Regions from separate parts of the Mesorhizobium sp. B2-5-4 genome, predicted to be linked through region 1. Evidence: predicted binding sites of a transcription regulator. Region 1 holds the regulator's gene; each other region holds the start of a gene.
The links. The regulator LexA, encoded in region 1, represses DNA repair genes until DNA is damaged. The targets are predictions, from matches to a motif close to TGTTCNNNNTGTGTTCNG.
Positions count from the first base shown of each region.

Region 2: a site for LexA is predicted at 2,318-2,335, ahead of parE (DNA topoisomerase IV subunit B). Genes of this name have one in related genera too.
Region 3: a site for LexA is predicted at 3,410-3,427, ahead of FJ492_RS19650 (2'-5' RNA ligase family protein). Genes of this name have one in related genera too.
Region 4: a site for LexA is predicted at 4,297-4,314, ahead of FJ492_RS16295 (single-stranded DNA-binding protein). Genes of this name have one in related genera too.

Region 1 is NZ_VFUR01000001.1:433,791-441,132, forward strand. It holds gene FJ492_RS02235 (ABC transporter ATP-binding protein) at 1-744, opposite strand, end outside; gene FJ492_RS02240 (ABC transporter substrate-binding protein) at 803-1,789, opposite strand; gene FJ492_RS02245 (GntR family transcriptional regulator) at 1,942-2,715, shown strand; gene lexA (transcriptional repressor LexA) at 3,123-3,866, shown strand; gene FJ492_RS02255 (ComEC/Rec2 family competence protein) at 3,860-6,313, opposite strand; gene gltX (glutamate--tRNA ligase) at 6,417-7,342, shown strand, end outside.
Region 2 is NZ_VFUR01000011.1:20,404-27,745, forward strand. It holds gene FJ492_RS15695 (FUSC family protein) at 1-145, opposite strand, end outside; gene parE (DNA topoisomerase IV subunit B) at 190-2,247, opposite strand; gene cpaB (Flp pilus assembly protein CpaB) at 2,485-3,408, shown strand; gene FJ492_RS15710 (type II and III secretion system protein family protein) at 3,499-4,884, shown strand; gene FJ492_RS15715 (hypothetical protein) at 4,889-5,158, shown strand; gene FJ492_RS15720 (response regulator) at 5,192-6,400, shown strand; gene FJ492_RS15725 (CpaF family protein) at 6,397-7,342, shown strand, end outside.
Region 3 is NZ_VFUR01000015.1:106,705-114,046, reverse strand. It holds gene FJ492_RS19665 (ABC transporter permease) at 1-734, opposite strand, end outside; gene FJ492_RS19660 (substrate-binding domain-containing protein) at 850-1,785, opposite strand; gene FJ492_RS19655 (fumarylacetoacetate hydrolase family protein) at 2,078-3,235, opposite strand; gene FJ492_RS19650 (2'-5' RNA ligase family protein) at 3,467-4,102, shown strand; gene FJ492_RS19645 (nuclear transport factor 2 family protein) at 4,226-4,579, shown strand; gene FJ492_RS19640 (ArsC family reductase) at 4,696-5,049, shown strand; gene FJ492_RS19635 (DUF488 domain-containing protein) at 5,112-5,468, opposite strand; gene FJ492_RS19630 (aminopeptidase) at 5,483-6,748, opposite strand; gene FJ492_RS19625 (LysR substrate-binding domain-containing protein) at 6,745-7,342, opposite strand, start outside.
Region 4 is NZ_VFUR01000011.1:154,299-161,640, reverse strand. It holds partial or broken gene FJ492_RS16325 (SulP family inorganic anion transporter) at 197-470, shown strand; gene FJ492_RS16320 (AraC family transcriptional regulator) at 507-1,337, opposite strand; gene FJ492_RS16315 (hypothetical protein) at 1,423-1,959, shown strand; gene FJ492_RS16310 (VOC family protein) at 1,992-2,369, shown strand; gene FJ492_RS16305 (MarC family protein) at 2,468-3,097, shown strand; gene FJ492_RS16300 (OsmC family protein) at 3,115-3,540, opposite strand; gene FJ492_RS16295 (single-stranded DNA-binding protein) at 3,672-4,196, opposite strand; gene FJ492_RS16290 (metalloregulator ArsR/SmtB family transcription factor) at 4,423-4,737, shown strand; gene FJ492_RS16285 (SRPBCC domain-containing protein) at 4,788-5,255, shown strand; gene FJ492_RS16280 (ATP-dependent Clp protease proteolytic subunit) at 5,278-5,883, shown strand; gene FJ492_RS16275 (hypothetical protein) at 6,021-6,272, shown strand; gene uvrA (excinuclease ABC subunit UvrA) at 6,972-7,342, shown strand, end outside.

The sequences.
Region 1 (7,342 bases):
GAAATGGCCGATCAGATCGATAACCGTGACCCTCGCCTTCTCCTCGCCGCTAACTTCCAGAAGGACGCGGCCCGCGTCGAGCATGATCACGCGGCTGCCATAGTCGACGGCGTGCTGCATGTTGTGGGTCACCATCATAGTCGTCAGCTTCAGCGCGCTGACGGCGCGCACCGTCGCCTGCATGACAATCTCGGCCGTGCGCGGATCAAGTGCCGCGGTATGTTCGTCGAGCAGCAGCAAGTCCGGCGATCCGCCGACTGCCATGATCAGCGACAAAGATTGCCGCTGCCCGCCCGAGAGCAGGTCGACGCGTGTGTCGAGGCGGTTTTCAAGGCCGAGGCCCAGTATCGACAGGCGTTCCCTGTAGGACGCGAGGCGGGTGGCGTTCAGCCCCTGGCGTAAGGTGCGCTTGCTGCCGCGCAAATCAGCCAGCAGCATGTTTTCAGCAACCGTCATGCTGGCGGCGGTGCCGCGCATCGGATCCTGGAATACGCGAGCCAGTCTCGAGGCGCGCTTGTGCACCGGCATACCAGTCACATCGGCGCCATTGATCAGAATCTGGCCGGAATCGAGGATCAGAGCGCCGGAAATGGCATTAAGCATGCTGCTCTTGCCGGCCCCGTTGGAGCCGATGACGATGCCGAACTCGCCTGGGGCCAGCGACAGGCTGAGGCCGTCCAGCGCAATCTTCTCGTCAGCCTGGCCCTTGTAGAATACTTTACGCGCGGATCGGATCTCGAGCATCGTTCCTCCCTGACCTCGGGGTGACAGCGCCCGCGCCGTCACCCTCACAGCGCCGATGTCAGTCGACGATGCAGCCGCAATCGGCCATTGAAGCCGGTATCTCGATGCCGAACGCAGCCATCGCCTTGCGCGAGATCAACGCCATGTGGTCCTTGTAGGCCGGGCGTGACGGCGCGATCGTCTTGGGATCCTTGCCTTTGAGGACTTCGGCCGCGATGTTGCCGGCGTTGATCCCGACCTGCGTATAATTGACCGCGAAGCTCGCCGGCACGGTGCCGTTGCGGACCGCGCTGTCATCGGCGTTGACGACCGGGATACCGGCCTGGCGCGCGGCGGCCGAGACAGCTGCGATCGCCGGCTGGATCAGATTCGAGGTCGGTCCGTAGATCACATCGGCTTTCCCGGCGAGCGAGGCGATGCGTTGCTGAATGTCATTGACGTTGTCGATGCCGACTTCCACGACCTCGAAACCGGCGGCCGGTGCCGCCGCCTTGATCTTTTCGATCAGGGCAACGTCGTTGGCTTCACCGGGATTGTAAGGCACACCAAAACGCTTGCCGTTTGGTAACAGCTTCTTGGTGAAGGCCATCACCGCGGCAACATCCTGAAGATCGGTGGCGCCAGTCATGCCTTCATCACCCGAGTCCCACGACGGCACGAGCTTGGCCGCCACCGGATCGGTGACCGCGGCAAAGACGATCGGAATGCCGGAGCCCGCGAGCGCTTTCTTGGCGATTTGGGAGACCGGCGTGGTGATGGTGTAGATCAGCTTGGGCTGCTCGGCCTGCAGCTTTGCGATCATCTGCGGCACCAGCGATGCATCGAAATTGGTATGGCTCTCCGTATAGACGACGTCCTTGCCGTCGACGAAGCCGTTGTCTGTCAGCGCCTTCTTGAAGCCGGCTATGGCGGCGTTCAATTGCGGATGCTCGCCAAAATTGGCGATGCCGATGCGGATTTGATCGGCGGCGGCACTGCCGGCGCTCACCACCAATGCGCCGGCCAAGAACAAACCCGACAGCCAAGCGGATTTCGACTTCAACATCATTTCCTCCCAGATTTGATCGACGCCGCTTCCAGCGCGGCTACTGCGGCGATCATGGTCAGTCCGCCGGCCCGTGTCAAACATTATATATAATTCTTGCCATGCCCCAACATCATATATAATTTTCTTTGCCAGACCATGGGTGGACCGCGATGCAGGATCAAACGATCTCCACAAAGACGGAGGCAGCCTATCAGCTGTTGCGGCGCGATATCCTGACGACGCGCCTCATGCCCGGGGCCCCGCTCAAGCTGAGTGCGCTGCGCGGCACCTATGGTGTTGGCTGGACGCCGTTGCGCGAAGCCTTGTCGCGGCTAGAGGCCGAACGCCTTGTCACCGCCATCAGCAATCGTGGTTTTACCGTCGCTCCGGTATCGCGGGCCGAACTGGAGGACCTGGCACGCGCCAGGATGGTGGTCGAGATACCCCTGTTCCTCGAATCGATGGAAAAAGGCGGCAAGGAGTGGGAGGATGCCGTTGTCACCGCCCACTACCGGCTCTCCCGTTGCAAGACCGCGGTCGACGATCCTTCGGATGCGGCCGTCGATAAATGGGACGAGAACCACGAAGCTTTCCATGCGGCGCTGCTGAGCGCGGCGACTTCCAATTGGCTCATGCGATTCCGCTCGACCATCGCCGATCAGCTGCGACGGCATCATCGTTTTCTCGGCCTGGCGCCGACATTGCGGGCCGCGGCTGGCCTGAAGGACGGTTATGAAGAGGCAATGGAGGCATTGTGCGAAGCGATTGCGATCGAACACCATACAGCGATCATGGAAGCTGCACTCGATCGTGACGTCGAGCGGGCCAAGGCGCTGATGACGGCGCATATCGGCTATACCCTGCACGTCTATGTCCATAGCGAAGACAGCGGCGCGACCAAATACGCCGCCCGCGCCGGCAGCTTGCAAGCGGGTTCCGGGTGACTTCAATGCTTGCGCGACGCCTATTGGCATGCGCTGGCCGGAGTGGGCCAAACGCCTGGGTCCATCGCCGCCCCTAAGCTACCAATCGTTGGCGTTTTGATTTCGTTTCGTTCCGCGAATAATGGATCCATAAATTGTACAATCCACCCGCGAAGAGCCCCCCGAAAGACTGATGCCAAGGCCCATCAGTGGATAGGCCACAGGCCATTAACCAAAACGATTTCAATGCCTGCCGATCGTGGAAAGGATCGGCCTCAGTCCGCTGTCGCGGCAAAAAACTTCAGACGCGTTAACAAATTCATTAAACTTTAAACGGTTGCGGAACACAACTGGAACGGATAGTGTTTGTTCTGGGTTTGTTTTTTCGATTCTGGTCAGACCTTTCGTTCAATGCCTTGGGGGCCGCCATGCTGACACGCAAGCAACATGAACTGCTGATGTTCATCCACGAACGGCTCAAGGAAAGCGGGATACCGCCCTCCTTCGACGAAATGAAGGAAGCGCTCGATCTTGCCTCCAAATCGGGCATCCATCGCCTGATCACGGCGCTGGAGGAACGCGGCTTTATTCGCCGGCTACCCAATCGGGCGCGCGCGCTGGAAGTGCTGCGGCTGCCGGACTCGATCGCGCCGGGCCTCAATGCGGCAAAGAAGTTCTCGCCAAGCGTCATCCAGGGCAGCCTTGGCCAAGGCAGTCTCGGCCGCCAGATCAGGCCGGCGACGGCGCCTTCCCGCCTGGCCGCGGCCGGCAACGACGATGATGCGGTTTCAGCCGTGTCCATCCCGGTCATGGGTCGTATCGCCGCCGGTGTGCCGATCGATGCTATCCAGCATCAGACGCATTCGATTTCGGTGCCGCCGGACATGATCATGGGCGGCGAGCACTATGCGCTGGAAGTCAAGGGCGACTCGATGATCGAGGCCGGTATCTTCGACGGCGACACGGTCATCATCCGCAATGCCGATACAGCAAGTCCGGGCGAAATCATCGTGGCGCTGGTCGACGAGGAGGAAGCAACGCTGAAGCGGTTCCGTCGCAAGGGCGCCTCGATCGCGCTCGAAGCCGCCAATCCAGCCTACGAAACACGCATCTTCGGACCGGATCGGGTCAAGGTGCAGGGCAAGCTCGTCGGGCTGATCAGGCGCTACTGAACTGGCTTGCCATCGGGCTTGTCGGCCTTTTTATAGGGGGCCAGCCCCCTCGCCTCGCGTGAGAATTTTCGCTGCTCGTGCCAAGGCCGGTATGGTCCGTCGACGGCGAATTCGATCTCAGCCGGCGTCGTGGCCGATTGGGGATCGAAGAAAACGGCGGCACTCCCCTTGCGGGCGAGCTGGCGTTTGGTGACGACGAGAACCAGCGGATTATGACAGGTGTCATAGGCGGTCGCGTCATTGACGACGATCAGGTCGGCGAAGGCGCAGGCCTTCCAGGTGTTCTTGCGATCCTCGACATAGGCGATGATCGCGCCGGAAGGGTGCCTGGCAAGGCACAGGCCTTCGCGGCAATAGAACGGCGATCCCAGCGGCAGGTCGGTGGGAGTGGCAAGATCGAATTGCCCGTCCGTCTCCTCGAACATTTCCGGTAGGACGATTGTTTCGGAGATCAGAGCGCGTTTCCAATTGTCGGCTGCGAATTCGTTCGGACGTTCCCGGTTGACGGCCAGTTCGCCATTGCCGATCGACAGAGCCACCAGCCGCGCATCTTCCGAGATCAGCACATCGGGCGCGCGCGTGTGCGACACAGTCAACAGACCGGCAAGCGCGAATGGCACCGCCGTGAGCCGGAGCCACGTCGTCGCCATCGTCGCGATGACCAACGCGACGGTGACCAGCAGCACGGATTGCTGCGAAATCAGCCCGACTCCATCGACCGGAGAGCGCTCCGATATCCACGCCGATATGGCGATCATCGCTGTCAGGCCCTTGCCCATGAGGTAGAGAGCCGGCCAATCCAACCCGAACGGCATCAGCAACGCGCTAGCGACGGCCAGGAACATCACGATCGACACGATCGGCATGACGGCCAGATTGGCGAACAGGCTGAGCGGCGACACCCGCTGGAAATGCCAGATGGCAAACAGTGCCGTCGCGCTGCCGGCGATGATGGACGTCATGGCCAATCCACCTGTCGCCAAGAGGAATTTTCGCGTCAGAAACCCGGGTAGGGATCGCTTTGGCGGCGGAGGCCTCGTCTTTCCCGCATGGTGGTCGGCCCAGCCGGCATAGGCGCCAACCAAGGCTGCGGTTGCCGCGAACGACATCTGGAAACTCGGGCCGACGACCTCGTGCGGCGAAACCAGGATAACGGCGATCGCCGAGATCGCCAGATTGCGCATGGTCAGCGCCGCGCGATCGAACAAGACGGCGATCAGCATCACCGCCAGCATGATGAAGCTGCGTTCGGCCGCGACGACGACGCCCGAAATGACGAGATAGGCGGCGATCGAAAACAGTGCGGCGGCGGCGGCGTATTTCTTCACCGGCCGGCGCGCGGAAAACCCTGGAAACAGCGCGAAGGCGCCGCGCAGCAGACCCATGATGGTGCCGGCCACCAGCGCCATATGCAGACCTGAAATCGAGATGATGTGATAGATGCCGGTGCGCCGCATCGCTTCGTTGATTTCATCGGGAATGCCGGCCCGCACGCCGACGATCAGCGCCGCCGCGATCTCGCCTTCGGCGCCGCCAATGCTGCCCCTGATGTGGTCGGCGATGGCTTCGCGGGCATTTTCGATGCCTGAAAACACGCGTGCCGGCAGCGGCATCTCACCGGCTTCGGCGGAGACGACCGTTGGATTGCCGAGAAAGAAGCCGCTGCCGCCGATGCCGGCGAAATAGCTGTCGAAGGAGAAGTCGTAGCTGTCCGGCCGCACCGGGCCGGTCGGCGGCAGCAGTTTGGCATAGCCTGTGACATGCGAGCCGGCGGTCATTTCGGGCGGTATCTTGCGTGCCGAAAGCCGGACCCTTTCAGGCGCGTAGCGCAGTTTCGGCCGGGCGGTCGAAATCACGTCCATGGTCAGCCGGATGCGGCCGCTCTCCATCTCCTCGAGCGAGATCACGCGACCGGTCAGTTGCGTCGAGATTTCCGAGCCCAGCATCCGGGTTCCGGCTCGCCATGTTTCGACCTTCGCCGCAAGCAGGCCAAGCACACACAACAGCAGTGCCATGAAACACAGATGGGTTTTCGGCCAGGAGCGCGAGACGAATGCACATACCGCCGCCAGAACCACGACCGCGACAGGCTTTGCAAAATCGGGCTCGGACGCCAGCGAAAAGTAGCAGATCGCCCCAACGGCCAGGCAGACCGGCACCAGCAGGAAGGCGACGCCCCGGTCGAGTTCCAGCTCCGCCGCCTTGGCCACGCCGTGACGCAGGCGAGGAAAGGATATCGGGCCGATTTGCCGGCGCACGCGCACAATTCTGCGTGCGGCAGGAGATGGAGTTGGCGCTGGGCTATCCGCCTGCAGCGGCTGGGTTGCGGGCGCAGCCACGAGCGGCGATGGCAGCGGGATCGCAGGAGGCGTCGCAAACAGGGATCGCTCGCTGACGCCGACAATGGCGCCCTCGCCCCGATCCGAGCCCCGGCCTTGTCCAGTCATCGGGTCTGCCCCTTGCGCCCTCGACACCCTATGCTACATGAACGCGCGACGCGCGAAAGTCCGCGCGCTCCGCACTCAGCTTCAGACGTTCTCCGAGAGTTCCATGCCCGACAAGGTCATCACCCGTTTTGCTCCCTCGCCGACCGGCTATCTGCATATCGGCGGCGCGCGCACGGCGCTGTTCAACTGGCTCTATGCCAAGCACACCGGCGGCACGATGCTGCTGCGCATCGAGGACACCGATCGCGAGCGTTCGACCGATGCAGCCACATCGGCCATTCTGGACGGCCTGACCTGGCTCGGCCTGTCATGGGACGGTGACGCGGTGTCCCAATTCGAGCGCGCGCCGCGCCACCGGGAGGTGGCCGAGGAGCTGGTGCGCCTGGGCAAGGCCTATTACAGCTACGAGACTTCAGCCGAGCTCGAGGCAATGCGCGAGGCAGCACGCGCCAAGGGCCTGCCACCACGCTACAACGGCCACTGGCGTGACCGCGCCCCGTCGGAGGCACCCGCCGGCGTCAAGGGTGCCATCCGCATCAAGGCACCGACCGAGGGCGAGACGGTGGTGCAGGACCGGGTCCAGGGCGAGGTGCGTTTCCCCAACAAGGATCTCGACGATTTCATCATCCTGCGTTCGGACGGCAACCCGACCTATATGCATGCCGTCGTCGTCGATGACCACGACATGGGCATCACCCATATCATCCGTGGCGACGATCACCTGACCAATGCCGCACGCCAGACCGTGATCTACAACGCCATGGGCTGGGACGTGCCGTCGATGTCGCACATTCCGCTGATCCATGGCGCCGACGGCGCCAAGCTGTCGAAACGCCATGGCGCGCTGGGCGTCGAGGCCTACCGCGCCATGGGCTATCTGCCCGAGGCGCTGCTGAACTACCTGGCGCGCCTGGGCTGGAGCCATGGCGACGACGAGATCATGTCGATCAAGGACATGATCTCCTGGTTCGATATCGGCGACGTCAACAAGGGCGCGGCGCGCTTCGACTTCGCCAAGCTCGAGGCGCT
Region 2 (7,342 bases), on a different contig from region 1:
GGTCGAGCTTCAGCGCATAGGCGGCGAGAAGCGCGATCATGCCGGCTAAAACGGTGCGCAGGGCGAAAATCCAGTCGGAGCGCGTCGGTTGCGTCAGCCCGGCCAGGCTCGTCTCGAAATAGGTTTTCAGCCGCGCCCAGGTCACATGCTGGTCTCCATGTCAGGAACGCAAGCTAAATTCGCCAGCGGCTAGATATCCAGCACTTCCGTCTCGGCGAATTCGGCGCGTTCCTGGATGAAGCGGAAGCGAGCTTCGGGCTTGGTGCCCATCAGCTCATCGACCCTGTCCTTGGTGGCAGAATCGATTTCGTTCACATCGACCCTGAGCAACGTGCGCTTTCTCGGGTCCATAGTGGTTTCCTTGAGCTGCGCAGCCATCATCTCGCCCAGGCCCTTGAAGCGGCCGAGCTCGACCTTGCCGCGCCCGGTGAATTCGGTGCGCAGAAGCTCGTCCTTGTGCGCGTCGTCGCGGGCGTAGGCGACCTTGCCGCCTTGCCTGATCGAGTAAAGCGGCGGCACCGCCAGGTAGAGATGGCCGCCGCGTACCAGCGCCGGCATCTCCTGGTAGAAAAAGGTGATCAGCAGCGAAGCGATGTGGGCGCCGTCGACGTCGGCGTCGGTCATGATGATCACGCGGTCGTAGCGCAAATCCTCGTCACGGTACTTTGACCGCGTGCCGCAGCCGAGCGCCTGGATCAGGTCCGATATCTGCTGGTTGGCGGCCAGCTTGTCATTGCCGGCGCTGGCGACGTTGAGGATTTTTCCGCGCAGCGGCAAGACGGCCTGGCTGGCGCGGTCGCGCGCCTGCTTTGCCGAGCCGCCCGCGGAATCGCCTTCGACAATGAAGAGTTCAGCACCTGCCGCCGCGTTCTGCGTGCAATCGGCGAGCTTCCCCGGCAAGCGCAGCTTGCGCACAGCGCTCTTGCGCGACACCTCTTTTTCCTGGCGGCGGCGCACCCGCTCATCGGCGCGCGCGATCACCCAGTCGAGCAGCTTCGAGGCTTCCTGCGGATTGTCGGCCAGCCAATGGTCGAACGGGTCACGGATCGCGGTCTCGACGATGCGTATCGCTTCGATCGTCGCCAGCCTGTCCTTGGTCTGGCCGACGAATTCCGGCTCGCGGATGAACACCGACAGCATGCCGGCGGCCGAGATCATGACGTCTTCCGAGGTGACGATCGAAGCGCGTTTGTTGCCGACGAGGTCGGCATAGGCGCGCAGGCCGCGCGTCAGCACGTTGCGGAAGCCGGCCTCGTGGGTGCCGCCTTCACCGGTCGGGATGGTGTTGCAGTAGGAATTGATGAAGCCGTCGCCGCCGAACCAGGTCACCGCCCATTCGAGCGAGCCATGGCCGCCTTGCTTATCGCTCTTGCCGGCGAAGATTTCGCGCGTCACCTGGAATTCGTCGCCGAGCGACGCTTTCAGATAATCCTTGAGGCCGCCGGGGAAATGGAATTCCGCCTTGGCCGGTGTCTGATCCTTTTCCTTGATCAGGGAGGGATCGCAGGTCCAGCGGATTTCGACGCCGCCGAACAGATAGGCCTTCGAACGCGTCATGCGGTAGAGACGCGCCGGCTCGAATGCCGCGCCTTTGCCGAAAATCTGCTCGTCGGGGTGGAAACGCGTCCTGGTGCCGCGGCGGTTGTGCACCTCGCCCAGGTGCTCCAGACCGCTTATCGGAATGCCACGTGAAAAGCGTTGGCGATAAAGCTGGCGGCCGCGCGCGACTTCGACTTCGAGATGATCCGACAGGGCGTTGACGACGGAAACGCCGACGCCGTGCAGGCCACCTGATGTCTCATAGACCTTGGAATCGAACTTGCCGCCCGAATGCAGCGTCGTCATGATCACTTCGAGCGCGGGCTTCTTGAATTTCGGATGTGGATCAACCGGGATGCCGCGGCCATTGTCGGTGACAGTGAGATAACCATCGGCTGAAAGCTCGACATCGATGAAGGTGGCGTGGCCGGCAACCGCTTCGTCCATCGAATTGTCGATGACCTCGGCGAACAGATGGTGCATCGCCTTGTCGTCTGTGCCGCCAATGTACATGCCCGGCCGCCGGCGCACCGGCTCCAGGCCTTCGAGCACCTCGATGTCGGCGGCGCTGTACCCCTCGCTGCCATCCTTGGCAGCGGCCGGGCGCCTGGCGGCCGCTTGCACCAGCGGGTCGGCCGGGCGCGCCGGCGTGCGAACCGGTTGCTGCTGCTTGCCCACATTGCCGAAGAGATCGTTGTTGTCGTCCATGCCAACCATAGGGTCCGGTGCTGCGAATCACCCGTCGATACTGCCACGCTTTTCGGCGCCAGGCGACGGAGGTTCCTGTTACGTTCGGGGATTTAACCCCTCTTACTCTAAAACCATTCGATAACCAAGCAGGCGGAAATCGGTCGAATGCCACCGCACAAGATTCCCGATTCTTTACCAATGCGGACTAGCGTGAGCCCAACATAACAAGAAACGACGGGCATCAGGGGTTTCGGCGTGAGGGGCAAGGCCATAACGATGATCGGCATCGCCGCCGTTTTCGGCGCGATCTCGATCTTTGCCGCGGATTTCTGGGTCAAGAGCCAGGCCAAGGCCGATGCCCAGGAGAAAACGGCGTCGATCTCCGCTCCAGCACCCAAAATAGAGTTCAAGACCATCGTGGTGGCCAATGCGCCGTTGCGTTATGGCATGGAGCTCGACCGCGCCAAGCTCAGCGAAATTCCGTGGCCGCAGGAGTCCCTGCCGCAGGGGGCCTTTGCCACCATCGATGGATTGCTCGGCGAAGGGGGCCGGGTCGTGCTGTCGCCGATCGAGGTCAATGAGCCGTTGCTGCTCTCCAAGCTGTCGGGACCGAACGGTCGCGCGACGCTGTCCAATATGCTGACGCCCGGAATGCGGGCGGTCACCATCCGCACCGACGAGATCGCTGGGGTCGGTGGCTTCGTCACGCCGGGCGACCGGGTCGATGTCGTGCTCACCCGCGATGCCGGCGAAATCCAGGAAGTCGCCAAGAACGCGCAAGGCGCGGCCGGCTCGACCATCACCTCGGAGATCGTCGTTGCCGACGCCAAGGTGCTGAGCGTCGGGCAGGGCGCCGACGAGCGCCAGACGACGCCGCAGGTGGCCAATTCCGTGACCCTCGAGGTGACGACCGAAGGCGCGCAGAAAGTGGCGCTTGCCCGCACGGTAGGCACGCTGTCGCTGTCGCTGCGCTCCGCCAGCGAAGGCGGCGACGGCAAGAACGGCGTCACCACCATCTCGTCCTTCGGCGGATCCGTGGCTTCCAATGCCCAGGCCGCCGCCGGCTCCTTGTTCGATGCCATCGCCAAGGAGCCGGAGAAGCCGAAATTCAAGACGGTCATCGTGACGCGCGGCACGCAGGCCGAGGAATACCAAGTCCCTTCGCGGGACCAGAAGTAAAGACCGGTGGGGACCGGGCGGGACGGGATCATGGTGATGCACACCCTATATCGAATGACGAATCTGTTGCGTTTCGTGCGCGCCTTGGCCATGGCGGCTTCACTGGCCGCTAGCGGCATGCTCGCCTTCGTTGGCGCGGCCAGGGCGGACAACGACATCGTCTATGTCTCGTCGACCAGGAATGCCTCGATCAAGGTCGCGAAGGGCAAGCCCAAGACGATCATGACGAGCGCGGCCTTCTATCAGATCGTCATCGGCGATCCGGAGATCGCCAACGTCAACCCGCTGACCGACAAATCCTTCTATGTGCTGGGCAACAATCTCGGCACCACCGGCATTGCGCTGTTCGACGAGAAGAAGCAGCTCGTCGGCACCGTAGATATCGAAGTGACGCTCGACACCGACCAATTGGCGAGCACCATCCGTGCCAGCGTGCCGGACGCCAAGATCAAGGTCGGCTCGGCCAATGGCCGCGTGGTGCTGTCGGGCGAGGCGGATGACGCGGTCGCCGCCGAAAAGGCCAACAAGATCGCCACCCGCTTCTCCGGCAATGAGGAGGTGATCAATTCGGTCAATATCTCCTCGTCGCAGCAGGTCCAGCTCAATGTCCGCTTCGTCGAGATCAACCGCCAGGCCGGGCAGGACCTGGGCGCGAAATACAGCGCCAATTTCGCCTACGGCTTCGGCGGTCGCGATGTCTCTCTCGATCCGGGCTCGGTGCCGGCGGCGGGGACTGGCGAGATCATTGGCCGGCTGCTGTCCAATGGCGTCTCGATCGACATCGCCATCAAGGCGTTGGAGGAGCGCGGCCTTGCCCGAAGGCTGGCCGAACCGAACCTGATTGCCCGATCCGGCGAAACGGCGAGCTTTCTTGCCGGCGGCGAATTCCCGATCCCGGTTTCCGAGGACAATGGCAAGATCTCCGTCAGCTACAAGAAATACGGCGTCAGCCTGGACTTTACGCCGACCGTGCTGAAGGACGGCTTGGTCAGCCTCGACATCGCGCCGGAAGTCTCCTCGATCGACGCTTCGGCGTCCTACAATATCGGCAACATTTCGGTGCCGGGGTTCATCGTGCGCCGCGCCAAGACCTCGGTCGACCTGAAGAACGGCCAGAGCTTCATGATCGCCGGGCTGCTGCAATCCCAGAACGACATCACCACGTCGCGCATTCCCGGTCTCGGCAAGATGCCGGTGCTGGGGTCGCTGTTCTCGTCGAAATCCTATCAGCGGCGCGAGACCGACCTGGTCATCATCGTCACACCCTATCTGGTCAAGCCGGTCGACCCGTCGAAGAAATTGGCTGTGCCGACCGATGGCACGCAGCCCGCCAGCAACGTCGACTATTTCCTCAACAACACCGAGGAGGTGAAGGCGTCGGACACCAACCGTGCGCTGGCGCTGGCTGACGGCAGCGCCGTGCGGGGCGCTTCCGCGACTAAAGTCGGTCATTTCCTCGACCTGCCGAAGGACTGAAATCATGCGTCTGGTCCTGAGATCGAGCATCGCCCTGCTTCTTGCCGGTTTGGCAAGCGGCTGCACCAGCGACGACTATCTGCGCAGCGAAGGCGTGACGTCAGTCGCCGGTGAGGCGCAGGCGGCCAACACCGTCATGCAGATGGTGGACCCGTGGAAGTATGGGGTCCAGAACACGAGGCTTCTCGTGCCCGCCAAGCGCGGAACCGCCGAACCGGTCACACCCGATCAGGCGGCCGGCGCCAAGGCAGCGCAAACCACCACCGGCAACTGATCCAGACGGCGATCGACCTCACAGGCGGCGAGAATGGCAAACAGCACCAAGAAGATCCTGCTCGTATCGACAGACCGGACCTTCGCGCAGGACACGAAGACCGCCTTTGCCGCCTCCGAGATCATCCAGCTCATGACGGTTGAGAAGAACGTCACCGAGCTGCGCGGCGAGGTCCAGGAAGCCGAGTTCGGCGTCGTTATCGTCGACATGGATGCGGCGAAACTGGAAGAAATCGAGTCCCTGCAGCGCGTCATGCGCCGGCTCGAGGGCAAGGCACCGGTGGTCGTGGTCACCCAGGAGTTCAACGCCGCCGCCGTGCGCATCCTGGTGCAGCTCAAGGTCGCCGACTTCCTGGTCAAGCCGATCACCACGGCCGACCTCGTGCGTTCGGTCGTGCGAGCGTTGCAGGGGCCCGGGCGCGAGGAAAACACCGAATCGCAGATCTATACCTTCATGCCCGCCGCCGGCGGCGTCGGCACCACGACGCTGGCGCTGCAGACCGCGTTCCAGCTGCATCATTCGGTGACGCGCGGCGCCTCGACCTGTGTGGTCGACCTCAATTTCCAGCAAGGTGCCTGCGCCGAATATCTCGATCTGGAGCCGCGTTTCGACATCACCGAGATCGAGAACCAGCCCGAGCGCCTCGACCGGCAATTGCTCGATGTGATGCTGTCCAAGCACGCCAGCGGACTTTGCGTGCTGGCGGCGCCGACGCATCCGGCTGAAATGCGCTCGTTCAAGACCGATGTCGTGGTGCGCATGCTGGACCTCGTTTCGGCCTATTTCGACAATGTCGTCATCGACATGCCGCGCACCTGGTTTCCGTGGACGGAAACGGTGCTGCTCGGTTCCAACAAGCTCTACATCGTTGCCGAAATGACGGTGCCGTGCCTGCGCCATACGCAGCGGCTGATCCAGGCCGTCTACGAGACCGCGGGCAAGGAAGTGAAGCCGAACGTGATCGTCAACCGTTTCGAGCAGAAGATGTTCGACAACGGCATCAAGCAGGCGGATGTCCAGGAAATCCTTGGCGAGCATTTTGTCGGCGGCATCTCCAACAACTACCGGCTGGTGCGCGAGGCGGTCGATCGCGGCGTGCCGCTGCACGAGATCGATCCCAATGCCAATGTCGTCAACGACCTGAAGAAGATCATCCTCCCGGAAGAGGCAGTGGCGACGGCGAGCAAGTCGAAGTCACTGTTCGGTTTCGGTAGGGGCCTCTTGAAAAGGAAAGCTGGATGACCAGCCGTTTCTCAACCCTGCAGAACCGTGACGCGCGCCCGCAGCGTCCGGCGGAATCAACACCGGTCGCGCATCATGCCGTCGTCATCCCGACCAGCCGAAAGGCTTTGCCAGCGAAACCGGAAGCAGCACCGGCAAAGAATGCCAACAAGGTGCTCGATGCCCGCGTGCGCATCCACCGGATGCTGCTCGAGGAGATCAATCTGGTCGCGCTGGAGCGCTTGCCTAAGGATGAGATGCGCCGGCAAGTGCATGATTTCGTGTCGGAAAAGACCCGCCAGGAGCGGATGGCGATCAACACCGCCGAACTCGACGCGCTGGTCGACGATATCGTCGACGAGATGGTCGGCCTCGGCCCGCTCGAGCCGCTGCTCAAGGATCCCGACATCAACGATATCCTGATCAACGGTCATCAGAACTGTTTCGTCGAAAAGAAGGGCAAGCTGCAGCAGGTCCATATCCCGTTCAAAGACGAGGCGCATCTGCTCAGAATCGTCAACAAGATCGTGGCCGCCGTCGGCCGCCGGGTCGACGAATCGCAGCCGATGGTCGACGCTCGCATGCTGGACGGCTCGCGCTTCAACGCAGCCATCCGCCCGGTGGCCGTCGATGGCCCGCTGGTGTCGATCCGCAAGTTCTCCAAGAACAAACTTGGCCTGCACAGGCTGGTCGAATTCGGCGCCATCACACAGAACATGGCCGAAGTGCTGGCGGCGGCCGTGCATGCCCGCAAGACGACAATCATTTCGGGCGGTACCGGCACCGGCAAGACGACGATGCTCAACGCACTGTCGGCCTTCATTCCGGAAGACGAGCGGCTGATCACCATCGAGGACGCGGCGGAGCTTCAATTGCAGCAGCCGCACGTCGCGCGCATGGAAACACGCCCCGCCAACATCGAAGGCCATGGCGAGCTCAAACAGCGCGACCTGGTCAAGAACG
Region 3 (7,342 bases), on a different contig from region 1:
GCGGCGGATGTGCGCAGCGAGGAGATGACGCCGGCAAGGGACGCCATGAGCGACGACAGGACGAACAGACCGACCTTGACGCCATTGACATTGACGCCGCGTGCGCGCGCCGCGTTGGGATTGCCGCCCGCCGCCTGGATCCAGTTGCCGGTCCGGCTTTGCGTCAAGACATAGCCGAGCGCGATCGCCGCGGCGATGAACCAGAACAGCGACATGTAGATGCGGAACGGCCCGATGAAGAAGTCGCCGACCAGCGCCTCCGCCAGCCAGCTGCCCTCGGCGCTCCAGGTGCGCTGCGGAAACCCGTCGGTGATGAAAAGCGCGCTGCCGCGCACCACCAGGAGCATGCCGAGCGTCACCAGGAAGGACGGGATCTTGAGCTGCGTGACGAACCAGCCATTGACCAGGCCGATCAAGGCGGCAACCACCAGCGCCACGATGAAGCCCATTTCCAGCGACGTGACGCCGGCATTGAACAGCGTCCACATCAGCACCGGCGAGAAGCCGAACAGCGACCCGACGGAAAGGTCGAATTCGCCCGACGTCATCAGCAGCGTCATCGCCAGCGCGATCAGGCCGAGTTCGACGGTGAAGGCCAGCGTGTTGGAGATGTTCTGCGGTGACAGGAAGTCGTGGTTGAAACCCCAGAAAACGGCGATCTCGACGATGAGCAGAACGAAGGGGCCGAATTCCGGCCGCGCGATCAGGCGTTGAGGGAGCGAATGATTTTCCACTGGGAACCCGCGACATGGTTGGAACGGGCCGCGACCACCACCGCATCGGTTGGACATGCCGCGGCCATGAAGGTATCTGGCGCCGCACGAGATGCGCGGCGCCAGCGATCGCGGATTATTTGCCGGACAGGATCTTGTCGTAGACCGCCGCGGTGTCCTTCTCGTAGAGCGCGCCGGTGATGACGTTGAAGCCCGGAGGAATGCCGCTGGCCGCCATGTTGGCGAGCGACAGCGCCACATAGCTGGTCGCCTGCGGATCCTGCCACTGGCCGGCATTGACATAGCCGTTCAGCACTTCCTGGGTGGTGTCGAGCGAGTTGCCCCAGCCGACGACCGGGATTTCGCCCGGCTTGACGCCGACCTGATCGAACACGCGCTTGATTGAACCGGTGACGAGGTCGCCCAGGCCGATGATGGCTTTGACCTTGCCCTTATGGGCGGTGAGATAGTCGACCATGCGGTTGATCACCTCGGCCTGGTCGAGCGTCGCTTCGGTCACTTCATAGGTAATGCCGAGCGGTCCGAAGACGCTCTTGATGCCTTCCTCTTCCTGCACGCCGTAGGTGGCGCCGGGGATCTCGACCGGCATCCAGACGAAGTCGCCCTTCTTCACCAGGCCCTTGTCGACCAGGTACTGCGCCCAATGCTTGCCGAAGGTGACGTTGTCGCCGCCGACATAGGCGTTGAAATTGGCCTTGGGATCGGGCGTGTTGAAGTTGATGATCGGGACGTTGGCCGCGCGCGCTTCCTTGACGATCTCGACAAGGCTGCCCGGGTCGGGGCTGGTGGTGACGATGCCGTCGGCCTTGGCCGAGAGGGCGGCTCGCACCGCTTCCTGCTGCGAGGCGACGTCTCCATTGTGGAACGAGGTGTTGACGGTGTTGCCGGTGTCCTTGGCCCATTGCTTGGCGCCGGCGAGGAAGTAGGTCCAGACCGGGTCGGCCGGTCCGCCATGTGAAATCCAGTAGAACGTCTTGGCCTGCGCGGCTGCCGGAATGACCGTCAGCGCGATCAGCAGGCCGTAGAGCACAAGTCTTAATCTCGTCAGCATTTGATTTCCTCCCGGTTGAAGATGATCCGTCCCTTGTTCCGGTTTCAGCCGGATTGCGTCTTTTGCCAGCGCCGCTCGGATGCCTAAGAGCATTCCCTTTTTCGACGGATGGCAAGCCTCCATCTGCAGATGTAGTCGGCGCCTGACGGGGCGCCATCAACGACCCCATCAGATCGCATCAGTTGGGATGATTTTTTCCAGGCAGCCGAATGATTGTCGCCGAGGCTCAGCCTGACGGATTGTCCTGGCCAGTTCGGGCGGTCACCTGGGGCGAAAGCCCCCGAAGAGCCGGTTAGAGCAGGCGGGCCTTGGCGAGATCGCGCATCAAATGGCTGGCGCCGTAGGTCCAGTGCGGGCAATCGGCCGACAGCCGCACGCGGTTGACCAGCGCGCCGAATTTTTCCGACGAGATGGTGACGATGTCGCCGACCTTGTGCGTGAACCCCTTGCCCTTTTCGCCGCGATCCTTCGACGGCACGAACATCGTGCCGAGATAGAGCGCCAGCCCGTCCGGATACTGGTGGTGTGGCCCCATGGCCGCCGCAACCAGCTCCTCCGGCGAACGGCTGATCTCGGCCATCGAGCTTGCGCCCTCCAGCGAGAATCCATCGTCGCCTTCGACCTTCAGGCGCACGACGGCCTGCTTCACATCGGCGATGGAGAACGTGTCGTCGAACAACCGGATGAAAGGGCCAAGCGAGGCCGAGGCGTTGTTGTCCTTGGCCTTGCCGAGCAGCAGCGCCGAGCGTCCTTCGACGTCGCGCAGATTGACGTCGTTGCCGATGGTAGCGCCGACGATCCTGCCGCTTGAGGCGGCGATCATGGCGATCTCCGGCTCCGGATTGTTCCAGGTCGACACCGGGTGGAGGCCGACATCGGCGCCGAAGCCGACCGAGGCCATGGGCTGGCATTTGGTGAAGATCTCGGCATCGGGCCCAATGCCCACTTCCAGATATTGCGACCAGGCGCCGCGCGAAATCAGCTTGGCCTTGATCTCCATCGCCTCGGGCGAACCGGGCTTGAGCTTCGACAGGTCGTGGCCGATCAGGCCGGCAATGTCGGCGCGGATAGCGTCGGCCTTTTCCGCCGAGCCGCGCGCCTGTTCCTCGATCACTCGTTCGAGCAGGCTGACGACGAAAGTGACACCGGATGCCTTGATCGCCTGCAGGTCGACCGGAGACAGCAGAAAGGGTTTTGCCGGATCGCGCATGGCTTCGAAACTGTTGGCCGCGATGTCGTCGAGCAGGCCGACCGGCCTGCCCTTGGCCGAACGCACATGGCCGGCCGGATCGGCCAATTCGCAAACGTCGCGCACCGTGGGCGCCGCGCTCGACGTGATGTCCAAAACCGTGCCGTCGCGCACGACAACCACCATGGGATGCGAGACATCGCCGCTCCTGGCGCGCCCGACAAACAGGCCTTCTGCGGGCAGATGTGTCGGGTTGGTCATGCGGACGGTCCTCGGTCATCGCTGCGGTTTGCCGGATTGGCGCGGCACTTTCACCGGATTCCTGCCAAAGGTCTATCCCCCTTTGGGTCGTCCACTTGCCGTGTTGTCTGTGAGAGACCGATTTGCGACTGCGGCGACGGCGCTTCGACGCCTGTGTCATTCAGTACTTGAATTTGTTCCTGTTTTGTTCTAGATTGGGCGATCGGATACAAGTGCCGGACGAGATCAGTTGTGAGTGGGCAGCCTGCATTCGGGACAGCAAGGAACGGCCAGACCTTTTTCCGATGGGAGCAGGCCGAGCGACATTTTCATAATCGAATATTCTTCGCTATCCTTGCTGAGAGTGCGACCGCGGCCATGGTCGCGCGAAAGGCTGTCGCCTTGAGTGGAGAGTTCGAACTACAGGGTCGGTTCGTTCCGGAAAAGCACATCCATATCTCGCTCGTCGGTCTCGGCGACCATCATGAATTTCCAGAAGAGCTGGTTGAAATCGCCCGGCATATAGGCTCGATGATCGTTGCAAAACCTTTCGAGGTTTCCTTCAATCGGTTGGCGGCTTTTGGTGGTGGTGCTCTGGTTCTGCGTAGCAGCGACGGCAATCCGGCGCTGCAGACGTTCTGGCGTGATCTCACCGCGGTGATTTCCGACAGTCCGCTGAAGCCTTTCATTACGAAATCCATCGAACCGCACGTCACATTGCTTCGCGACGAAGTGCGTGTTCCCAGGATACGCGAACGATCAATCGATCCGGTCGGCTGGACTGTACGGGATTTTGTGCTGGTCCACAGTCTTATTCGGAAGCGTGCCTACAGAGTGCACGGGCGTTGGGAACTGAACGGCCAGGACGATGCCCGGCCCGCGATCTAGAGGTTGGTCCTCGTGCCCGCCTCACCCATCCTGACAGCGCCATGTCAGCTATCGAACGGTCCGGCAATGGTCGGCCAGCAGGCGGTTCCCTATTTGCAATGGGTCTGAACAGGAGGAACACAAATGACGACAGCGGAAATTGCCAAGGATTTCACCGAGCTTCTCAAGCAGGGTGACAATGAAGGCGCTGCCGAGAAGTACAATGCCGACAATATCGCCAGCTACGAAGCCATGGAGGGGCCGATGGCCGTCAGCCACGGCAAAGCGGCTCTCAAGGAGAAGAGCCGGTGGTGGCAAGAGAACAACGAAGTCCATGGCGGCTCGGTCGAGGGTCCCTATGTCAATGGTGACCAGTTCGCGGTGCGCTTCACGTTTGACATAACGCCCAAGGCCACGGGCCAGCGTGTCACCATGGATGAGGTCGGCCTTTACACGGTCAAGAACGGCAAGATCACCGAAGAGCGATTCTACTATTGAGCTACCGGGCCGGAACGATCGGTTCCGGCCCACTTCGCGCCTACGATTTGCTGGCAAAGCGGGAAGGGCAGTTTTAGGCTGTGGGCGGATTCGACTGTCAGCCAGAGGACCACGCTTTGACGATCACCATGTACGGCATCACCACCTGCGACACGATCAGGAAGGCGCGCGTCTGGCTGGAGAGCCATGACGTTGCCTATCGGTTCCACGATTATCGCGCGGAAGGGATCGAGGCAGACAGGCTGAATGGCTGGGTCGGCAAGGTCGGCTGGGAAAAGCTGCTCAACAAGGGCAGCACGACGTTTCGCGAACTGCCGGAAGCGGACAGGCAAGGCCTCGACGAGAAGAAGGCGAAAGCGCTGATGCTGGCCAGACCGACAATGATCAAGCGGCCAGTGCTGGAAGTCGGCGACAGTATCCTCGTCGGGTTCAAGCCGGATGTTTATGAGGGGGCGGTGGGCGGGAAGTAGAACCGACTCTCACCCCCGCCGCGATCCTTCGCGCCCCCTTCTGTCCCGCCGGCGCCTCGATGTTATGCGTGGGCTCGCAAATACCCCGCCAGCGCCACGGCGTTGTTATGCGCTTCGTCATGGGCGCCATAGAGCAGCGTCACCTTGCCGTCGCCGAGCAGGGCGCGCAGTTGCGCCACCGCCTTTTCATTCCCATCCAGCTCGCCACGATACCGTTTCTGAAACTCCGCCCAGCGCGCCGGCTCATGCCCGAACCATTTGCGCAGTTCGTCACTCGGCGCGATCTCCTTGAGCCACAGCGCCAGCGCCGCATCCTTCTTGGCGACGCCGCGCGGCCATATCCGATCCACCAGCACCCGCTGGCCATCGTCCTTCCCGGGTGCTTCATAGACGCGCTTGACCGCGATATCGAAGGCCATCACACCTCCGCTGGCTAGAGCCCCTGGGCCCACTCGCCCTTGCGCATCACCGGCACGCGGCTGCCATCCCCGGCGACGCCGTCAATGTCGATCTTGTCCGACCCGATCATCCAGTCGATGTGGATGAAGCTCTTGTTGCCGCCGCGCGCCGTGATTTCATCCTGGCTGAGCGACGCGCCGTCGACGAAGCACTTCGAATAGCACTGGCCGAGCGCGATATGGCAGGCGGCGTTTTCATCGAACAGTGTGTTGAAGAACAACAGGCCGCTGGCCGAGATCGGCGAGGAATGCGGCACCAGCGCCACCTCGCCGAGGCGGCGCGCGCCTTCGTCGGTGTCGAGCACTTTCTTCAGGACGTCCTCGCCTTTCGAAGCCTTGGCGTCGACGATCCTGCCTTCCTCGAAGCGCACCGAGATGTCGTCTATCAGCGTGCCCTGGTAGGACAGCGGCTTGGTCGAAGAGACATGGCCCTCGACCCGCCTCGCATGCGGCGTGGTGAAGACCTCCTCCGTCGGGATATTGGGATTGCAGGTGATGCCGTTCTTGGCGGTCGAGGCGCCACCCATCCACTCATGGCCATCCGCCAGCCCGACCGTCAGGTCGGTGCCCGGTCCGGCAAAATGCAGCGAATGGAAGTTATGTTCGTTCAGCCATTTGGTGCGCTCGGCTAACGCTGCATTGTGCGCCTTCCAGTTGCCGATCGGATCCTCGACGTCGACGCGCGAAGCGGAAAAGATGGCCTCCGCGAGCTTCGCCACGGCGACATCGTCGGGCTCGCCCGGAAACACCTGTTTTGCCCAGGCCAGATCCGGATAGGCGACGATGTTCCAGTTAATGTCGAAGCCGGTGATCTTCTCCAGCGCCGGCTGGTAGGCCATCGAATTGGCCTTGTTGGCGCGCGCCACCTTCGCCGGGTCCTGCGCCGACAGCAGCGACGGATCCTCGCCGCGCACGGCAAGCCTGGCGGCGTTGTTGGAAAAGGCCTTCGCCATGCCTTCATAGAGCCAGCCGGCGGCGCGGTCGAAGCCGGCGTCGGCGCCAAAACGGTAGCGCGCCAGCGTCATCTCGTCATCGTTGAAGATCGGCGTCACCAGCCCCGCGCCGGCCTTGTAGGCATGCTCGACGATGCGCCTGGACAGCGGCAGCGCCGCGATCGACGATGTCAGCACCAGATCCTGTCCGGGCTGCAATTGCAGCCCGACCTTGATTGCGACCTCCGCCAGCCTGTCGAGCTTCACCGGGTCGATCGTTGCGGAAACGCCGCGCGAATGTGTGGTCATGATCCTGCCTGTCGTAGTGGGATGTCTGATTGAACATAGACCGGTGCCGCGGTGCTTTCCACCGCGATCGCGCCGCTTGGCTCCGCGACCGACGATCCGAACTGCGCCATCGTCGCCGCGATCTCTTCCTTGATCCAGATTTTGAAGTCCCGGACCTTGCGGCTCTCGGCTTTGGTGGTGGAGGTCACCAGCCAGTAGCCGAGTCCGCTCTGGGCGCGGATTCCGAACGGTGCCACCAGCCGCCCGTCGGCCAGCGCATCGGCCGTCAGCAATTGCCAGCCCAGCATCACGCCATGGCCGGCGATTGCTGATTCCAGGCACAGCATCGGGTCGGTGAAGCGCGCGCCTTTCTGGAAGGTGACGGGTTGAACGCCGGCTGCCGCGAACCAGCTTTCCCAGTTGATCATCGCCCGCTCGTCGGTGATGGCGCAGGTCTGGGCGAGGTCGCCGATCGACGTCAGTTTTCTGGCAATCCCGGGCGCGCAGACCGGGAAGACTTCCTGCGCCAAAAGCAGCTCCGCCTTTCCGCCCGGCCATTTGCCGTCGCCAAGCCGGATAGCAATGTCGACGTCCGAGTGATCGAGATTGGCCAGC
Region 4 (7,342 bases), on a different contig from region 1:
TAATCAGGAATCACTGCCCGCTTATATAGGAAGCACGGCCGAAACTCCAACGTTCACGGCACTTTTCCAGTGTCATTTTCGGTGGTGATTTCAAAAGGATACCGCTAATTGCGACGATATGGCCATTATGCTTTTCGCCGCCGCCAAGGCAAAAGCCGGCAATGGACCAACTCCCCAAGCAAAAGCCGCGATCACCATGAATTGGAGCCTATGGCCGCCTTTCCGGGCGCTGAGCGGCTGGCAGGCCCGGGATCTCAATGGTGACCTGATCGCGGGCGACACTGGCCGCGATCGCTATTCCCGAACAGATGGCGACAGCCAGGCTCGGCGGTTTTGCTCCAGAGCTCGGCTTTTTCGCCTTTGTCGCCGGTTCGGTGGCGTTTGCCCTGTTCGGCGCCAATCGCCACCTTTCGGCGAGCGCGGATTCGACGGTCACGCCACTGTTTGCCGGCGGCCTCGCCATGCTGGCCGATCATGGACTGATGCCGCGGGTGTGACGCGATTTTTCAGCCGCGGCCCGCGCGCCTGGCGCGATAGCGGCCCGGCGTCTCGCCCATGACACGCCGAAACCGGCGATTGAACGTCGACAGATCGTTGAAGCCGGCCTCGAAAGCAATTGCCGAGATGGCATCGTTGGACGTGCGCAATCGCACCGCCGCGCGATGCAACCGGGTCCTGAGCAGGTACTGATAGGGCGTCATGCCGGCGACCTGCCGGAAGATGCGCAGGAAATGATAGGGACTGGTCGCAGTCTCATCCGCCAACGCCGGAAGCGAGATCGGCCCGTCGGCATCCAGTTCGATCCGCCGCACCGCCTCGGCAACCCTTTTCTGGTCGCGGCGGCTTGGATCGCACCCGGCATGCGTGTCGCCGGAGAGCGTTGCCACGGCGGCACCCGCGACGCGCAGGGCGAGTTCCTCGAATGCGTCCGTGTCGGCCATGTCGCGCGCGGCTTCCGCCTCGGCCAGCAGCGGCGCCAAGGCCTGTAACGGCGGCAGGCGTGGCGCCGCGAAGCTGAGCGTCCTGGCGCCCGGCACGTCGGCCACGATCCGGTCCATATAGGCCGACCCGAAATGGAAGGAGAGGCAACGGTCGCCATTGCCGTGCTCGTGCCCGCATTCGTAGCATGTGCCGGAATTGCCGAGCAGGAGGCTGCCTGGCGCGAGCACTGCCGTGCCTTGCTGCGCGCGGTAGCGGAACGAGCCGCTGGTGACGGCCGCAACGCAGAAATCCCGATGCGCTTCCTCGAATGGCCGATCGCCGGCGCTGGCCGTGCAGATTACATCCGCCACGTGCCAACCGGGTCCGGATGCAAGGGTATCCGCGGTCGCCGTCATGGCCAAAATATAGCAATTTTTCCCAAGCCCAGAACCCTGCCAGCACTTATTCTTGGCGATCTCCTGACAAGAAGAGGCCGCTGCCGTGTTCGACCAATCCTCATTTGCCGAAGCCTTGCACAGTCCCGGACCGATGGAAGGTCTCGCCGAAAAACTGAACCTTTACGGCCGCTTCGTCGGTGCCTGGACGTTTGACGCCTCGCGCCATCTCGAGGACGGCACGGTGCTGACCGGACGTGGCGAGGTGCATTTCGGCTGGGTTCTGGAAGGCCGGGCGATCCAGGATGTCTGGATCCTGCCCGCGCGTGACGCCGGTTCCTCGCCGTCGCTCGGCAAATGGACTTTTTATGGCACGACGCTGCGGGTCTATGACCCCCGCGTCGACGCCTGGCACATTTTCTGGAGCGACCCGCGCAACCAGTATTTCAGCCGCCAGCTCGGCCGCGCCGAAGGCGACACCATCGTGCAGGTCGGCGCCGATGACACCGGCTCCTCCGTGCGCTGGAGCTTTTCGCGGATCACCGAAAATTCCTTCCGATGGCTCGGCGAACGTTCACAGGACGATGGTGCGACATGGCGGCCCGAGGTGGAATTCCTGGCGCACCGATCAGCAAGAAGTTGACACCGCAAAGCATTGTAAGAATGGAGAAAACGATGTTCAATCATATCTCGATCGGCGTTCGCGACGTCACCGCCTCCAAACGTTTCTACGATGCCGCGCTAATGCCGCTCGGCTTCACTTGCGTCAGCCAATCGCCGGGTTCGCTCGGCTATGGCGCCCTGGGTGTCGCGCTATGGGTCAATGAGGCGGCGCGGCCGGTGCCGGCGGACGAAAAATCCGGCCTGCATTTCTGCTTCGCGGCGCCGACACGGGATAGCGTCGATGCCTTTCATGCCGGAGCGTTGCGCGAAGGCGGTAGCGACAATGGCGCGCCGGGCCTGCGCGCCGACTATGGCGAGAACTACTACGCGGCCTTCGTCGTCGATCCGGACGGCTATCGCCTGGAGGCCTATTGCGGCACTGCCGGCTAACCGTCGAGAGCTGTAGTTTCGCAGTCCTGACAGTTCCCACCGACCGGGCTTTGCACTACCAATGCGGGTACGGGCCTGGCCCGGTGGGAGGGTCAGCGATGCCGAGTTTCGACAGCCTGTTCAATGCCTTCGTCACCATTCTCGTGACCATCGATCCGCCCGGCCTGGCGCCTCTGTTCCTGGCCGTCACACGCGGCATGAATCGCGAGGAGCGCAGCCAAGTTTCCGTCCGCGCCTCGATCATCGGTTTTCTGGTGATGGCGTTGTTTGCGCTGGCCGGCGCCTCTATCCTGTCGGTGTTCGGCATCACCCTGCCGGCGTTCCGCGTCGCCGGCGGGTTCCTGCTGTTCTTCATCGCCTTCGAAATGGTCTTCGAGCGCCGGCAGGACCGTAAGGAGAAGATCGGCGACGTCGCCATCACCAAGGACATGATCCACAACATCGCCGCCTTCCCGCTGGCGATCCCACTGATCGCCGGGCCTGGCGCGATTTCAGCGACGGTGCTGCTCTCCGGCTCGTTTCAGGGCTTTGCCGCGCAGGCGGCCCTGGTCGGCATCATTTTCGTCTGCCTCGTCATAACCTATCTGGTGTTCGTGCTATCGGAACGCATCGACCGCATCCTCGGCCAGACCGGCCGCTCGATCCTGACCCGCCTGCTCGGCGTCATCCTGGCGGCCCTGGCCGTGCAGTTCGTGGCAGATGGCATCAAGGCGCTGATGGCCGGTTGAGCGGTATACCGCTCAACCTACTTCGCCGCTGTATCGACGATCTCGAAATCATGCGTAAGCGTGGCCGTCTTGGCCATCATGGCGGAAGCCGAGCAATATTTGTCGATCGAAAGATCGATCGCGCGCTTGACCTTGTCGCGCGACAGCGCACGGCCCTTGACGATGAAATGCATATGGATGCGGGTAAACACTTTCGGGTCGGTCTCGGCCCGGTCGGCGTCGAGTTCGACGACGCAGTCCTCGACCGCCTCGCGCCCCTTCTCGAGGATGTGCACGACGTCATAGGCCGAGCAGCCGCCGGTGCCGATCAGCACCAGCTCCATCGGGCTCGGTCCCGGCGTCTTGCCTTCCGGGCTGGACGCCGTGCCCATCACGACCTTGTGGCCGCTGCCGGATTCGCCAACAAAGGTGCGCTCCTCGACCCATTTGACACGTGCCTTCATCGCTCCATCCTTTCAGTCGTTGATCGCGCCGACTGTCGGCTCAAAATCAACAATGCAAAACCCCGAAAGTCCGTGCAGGACCCTCGGGGCATCTCAAGCAACAAGCATTCGCCGTTTGGTATGGCTTCCGATCAGAACGGTATCTCGTCGTCCAGCTCGCGCGACGAGCCACCGCCACCGCCCCCTTTGGAGCCGCCACCGCCGCCACGGCTAAAACCTTCGTTCGGGCTCGACTGGCCGAAATCGGAACCACGGCTGCTGCCGCCACCGCTGTAGCCGCCGACCTGACCGCCCTCACCTTGGCCGCGCGCGTCGAGCATCTGCAGTTCGCCACGGAATTTCTGCAGCACGACTTCGGTCGTGTATTTGTCGGCACCGGTCTGGTCCTGCCATTTGCGCGTCTGCAACTGGCCCTCGACATAAACCTTCATGCCCTTCTTCAGATATTGCTCGGCCACCTTGGCAATGCCCTCATTGAAGATGACGACATTGTGCCACTCGGTCTTTTCCTTGCGCTCGCCGGAATTCTTGTCGCGCCAGCTTTCCGAGGTGGCGATGCGGATGTTGACGACCGGCTCGCCCGAATTCAGGCGGCGGATTTCAGGGTCCGCCCCGAGATTGCCGACCAGAATGACCTTATTGACGCTACCCGCCATGATATTTCTCCGCGCTCATCCGAAACAAATTTTTGTCGCAGCACCTTACAGGCTGCCGATATTGGCCGCCTGCCAAGGCTGGCTTTTCCCACAAGGTTTTTGTTCCCTTTTCGTTCCTATGTGCATTGCCCCCAATTGTCAAGGAATGGCAGCAATGCCCGAACGCTGCATATGGGTCTCAAAACAGTGCTTGCCAAATCGATAAGTATCGACTTATGCTTTCGTCATGATCGAAGCAGAGATTTTCCGCGCCTTGGCCGACCCGACGCGCCGCGCCGTCTTCGAGCGTCTCGCGGCGAGCGAGATGAGCGTGTCGGAACTGCGCAGCGGCCTCACGGTGTCGCAGCCGGCCGTCTCCCAGCATCTGGCGGTGTTGCGCGGCGCTGGCCTGGTGGTCGAGCGGCGGGCCGGCCGCAACGCCTATTATCGCGCCGATCCGCAGGGGCTTGCCCCGCTGCTCTCCTGGATTGAACGCTATCGGACGTTCTGGCCGGAACGCATTGAAAAACTGAAGGCCGTTTTGAAGGACATGGATCAATGAAAGACGGGCGATCAATGAAAGACGGGCGATCAATGAAAGACGGGCGATCAATGAAAGACGCAAACCAAACCAAGGTCGCTCCAGAGGCGCTCGAATTCGAATACGACCTTGCCGAGCCGCCGGAAAAAGTGTGGCGGGCGCTGACCGTGCCGGAATTGCTCGCCGCCTGGATGATGCCGAACGACATCAGTCCGCGGACCGGCAGCCGCTTTGCCTTCGCCGGGCCTGACGCGCCGATCGAATGCGAGATCCTCGACGCCGAGCCCGAGCGCCTGCTGCGCTATTCCTGGCGGGAGCAGTCCGACGATGCGGCGCAACCGCTCGACAGCACCGTCACCTTCACACTCGCCCGTACCATTTCCGGCGGCACGCATCTGCGCATCGTCCATGACGGCTTTGCCCGCAAGGCGATGCCCGCTGTTGCGATGGCGGGGGCCGGCTGCCGGCTTTCGCTGCGCGGGGCCGGAAAGCCTATTGCCGCGAACACACCACGCCTTCTGCTGCCGCGCGCGGCCTGAACACGGAAATCGGAGAAGAGAAATGAGTGGTGTTGCCAGCCTTGTGCCGATGGTGATCGAGCAATCGAGCCGCGGCGAACGTGCCTTCGACATTTTTTCGCGACTGCTGCGCGAGCGCATCGTCTTCATCAACGGCGAGATCAACGACGACGTCTCGGCGCTGGTCTGCGCGCAGCTTTTGTCGCTGGAATCGGACAATCCCGGGAAGGAGATCTCGCTCTACATCAACTCGCCGGGCGGAATGGTGACCAGCGGCTTCGCCATCTACGACACGATGCAATATATCAGCTGCCCGGTCTCGACCGTGTGCATGGGCTTTGCCGCATCGATGGGATCGTTCCTGCTGATGGCAGGCTCGGCCGGGCGCCGCATCGCGCTGCCGAACGCCACCATCCTGCTGCATCAGCCGCTGGGCGGCTTCCAGGGCCAGGCTTCCGACATCCAACGGCACGCCGAACGCATCGGCCAGACCAAACGCCATATGACCGAACTCTACGCCCAGCATTGCGGCCGCAGCTATGAAGAGGTCGAACGCACGCTCGACCGCGACCATTTCATGACTGCCCGCGAGGCCCAGGCATGGGGCATTGTCGACCATGTTTTCGACACCCGCAAGAAAGCGGCGTGAGGCAGAGCCCCAGATCAAATCCTGCTAGGTGTCGAAGATTTGACGATATCGGTCTGGTTCCGGTGGCGGCAGGTCCCTATAAAAGAGGAATGACCGACACTCATCGACCCAGAACATCGCACCGTGTCACCGGCGCCATGGTGCTCGCAATCGTCGGCCTTGCGTCCAGTTCGGCACTTGCCGACGACGCTTCATCGTCAGCGCGAAAGAGCGCCCTGCCCGGCGTGGCCGGCGACTATCGCATCGCCAAGCCGGCCCCGGTGCCCGAACCCGACGACGCGTTCCCCAGCAGCGGCAATGGGCAGTTCAAGATCGGCAATACGGATGTCAGGATTTCCGGCAGCATCACGGTCGATGTCGGAGTTGGCGGGATCAAGCCGCCAAGGTAGGCCGAGGTCGGAGGCCTGCGAACTCAAGCCCACGCCCAAAAACAGCCCCGCCGTGCCTTGGGCAAACGGACGGGGCTTTTTGTTGGATTCTTAATCCATGCTTCCCGGGAGTGTACTGCCGGCGTTTGATTTCGGATGCTTCGCGGCATTCAGCCGACGATCCGACCAATAGTCTCTGATTTTGACGAATACGGCAGGTCACGGTTTGTCGGGTGGCGCAAACGCCTGCTCTGGCACTTATGCCTGCCGCGGCTCCAGTGACAACTGAAGCCCTGGGGGACTATCCGGTGGCGTCATGCTCCGCTCCTGTGTCCGTTGCGACATCGTCGTGGCGAAGCGCAATCGCAAATGCCTGCGGCGTCTCGCAGGCCGCCTTGGGGCGGCGAGGCCATCGAAAGACGGCCAGCTTCGCTGACTTCCGAAGACTGCTCCCGTGAGTTGGCCGCGTCAACCATCAATAGCCGGTTACGGAAAAATGTGATCACCGGAAGGTTACGTCCAGGTCAGTTTCCGCACAGTTTTGTCAGGAGCATGTTCGGCCTTTGTTCTTTCCGCTTGCCCCTTCGCGCGAAAGACGGTTAAACGACTTCTGTCGGGAGTTGTGGCGTCTCTCGACGTGGCGGCAAAAAGACCTACATAGGGGATGGCTAGGAAAACCCGCCAATCCCACGAATTCCAGATCTGAGGCGGCGACCGGCGATGGCCGACCATAAATTCCTTTCCATTCGCGGGGCGCGCGAACACAATCTGAAGAACGTCGATCTCGACCTGCCGCGTGACAGCCTGATCGTCATGACCGGCCTGTCGGGCTCCGGCAAATCGTCGCTGGCCTTCGACACCATCTATGCCGAAGGCCAGCGCCGCTATGTCGAAAGCCTCTCGGCCTATGCACGGCAATTCCTCGAAATGATGCAGAAGCCCGACGTCGACCAGATCGACGGCCTGTCGCCGGCCATCTCCATCGAGCAGAAGACCACGTCGAAGAACCCGCGTTCGACGGTCGGCACCGTCACCGAGATCTACGACTATATGCGGCTTCTGTTTGCCCGTGTCGGCGTGCCCTATTCGCC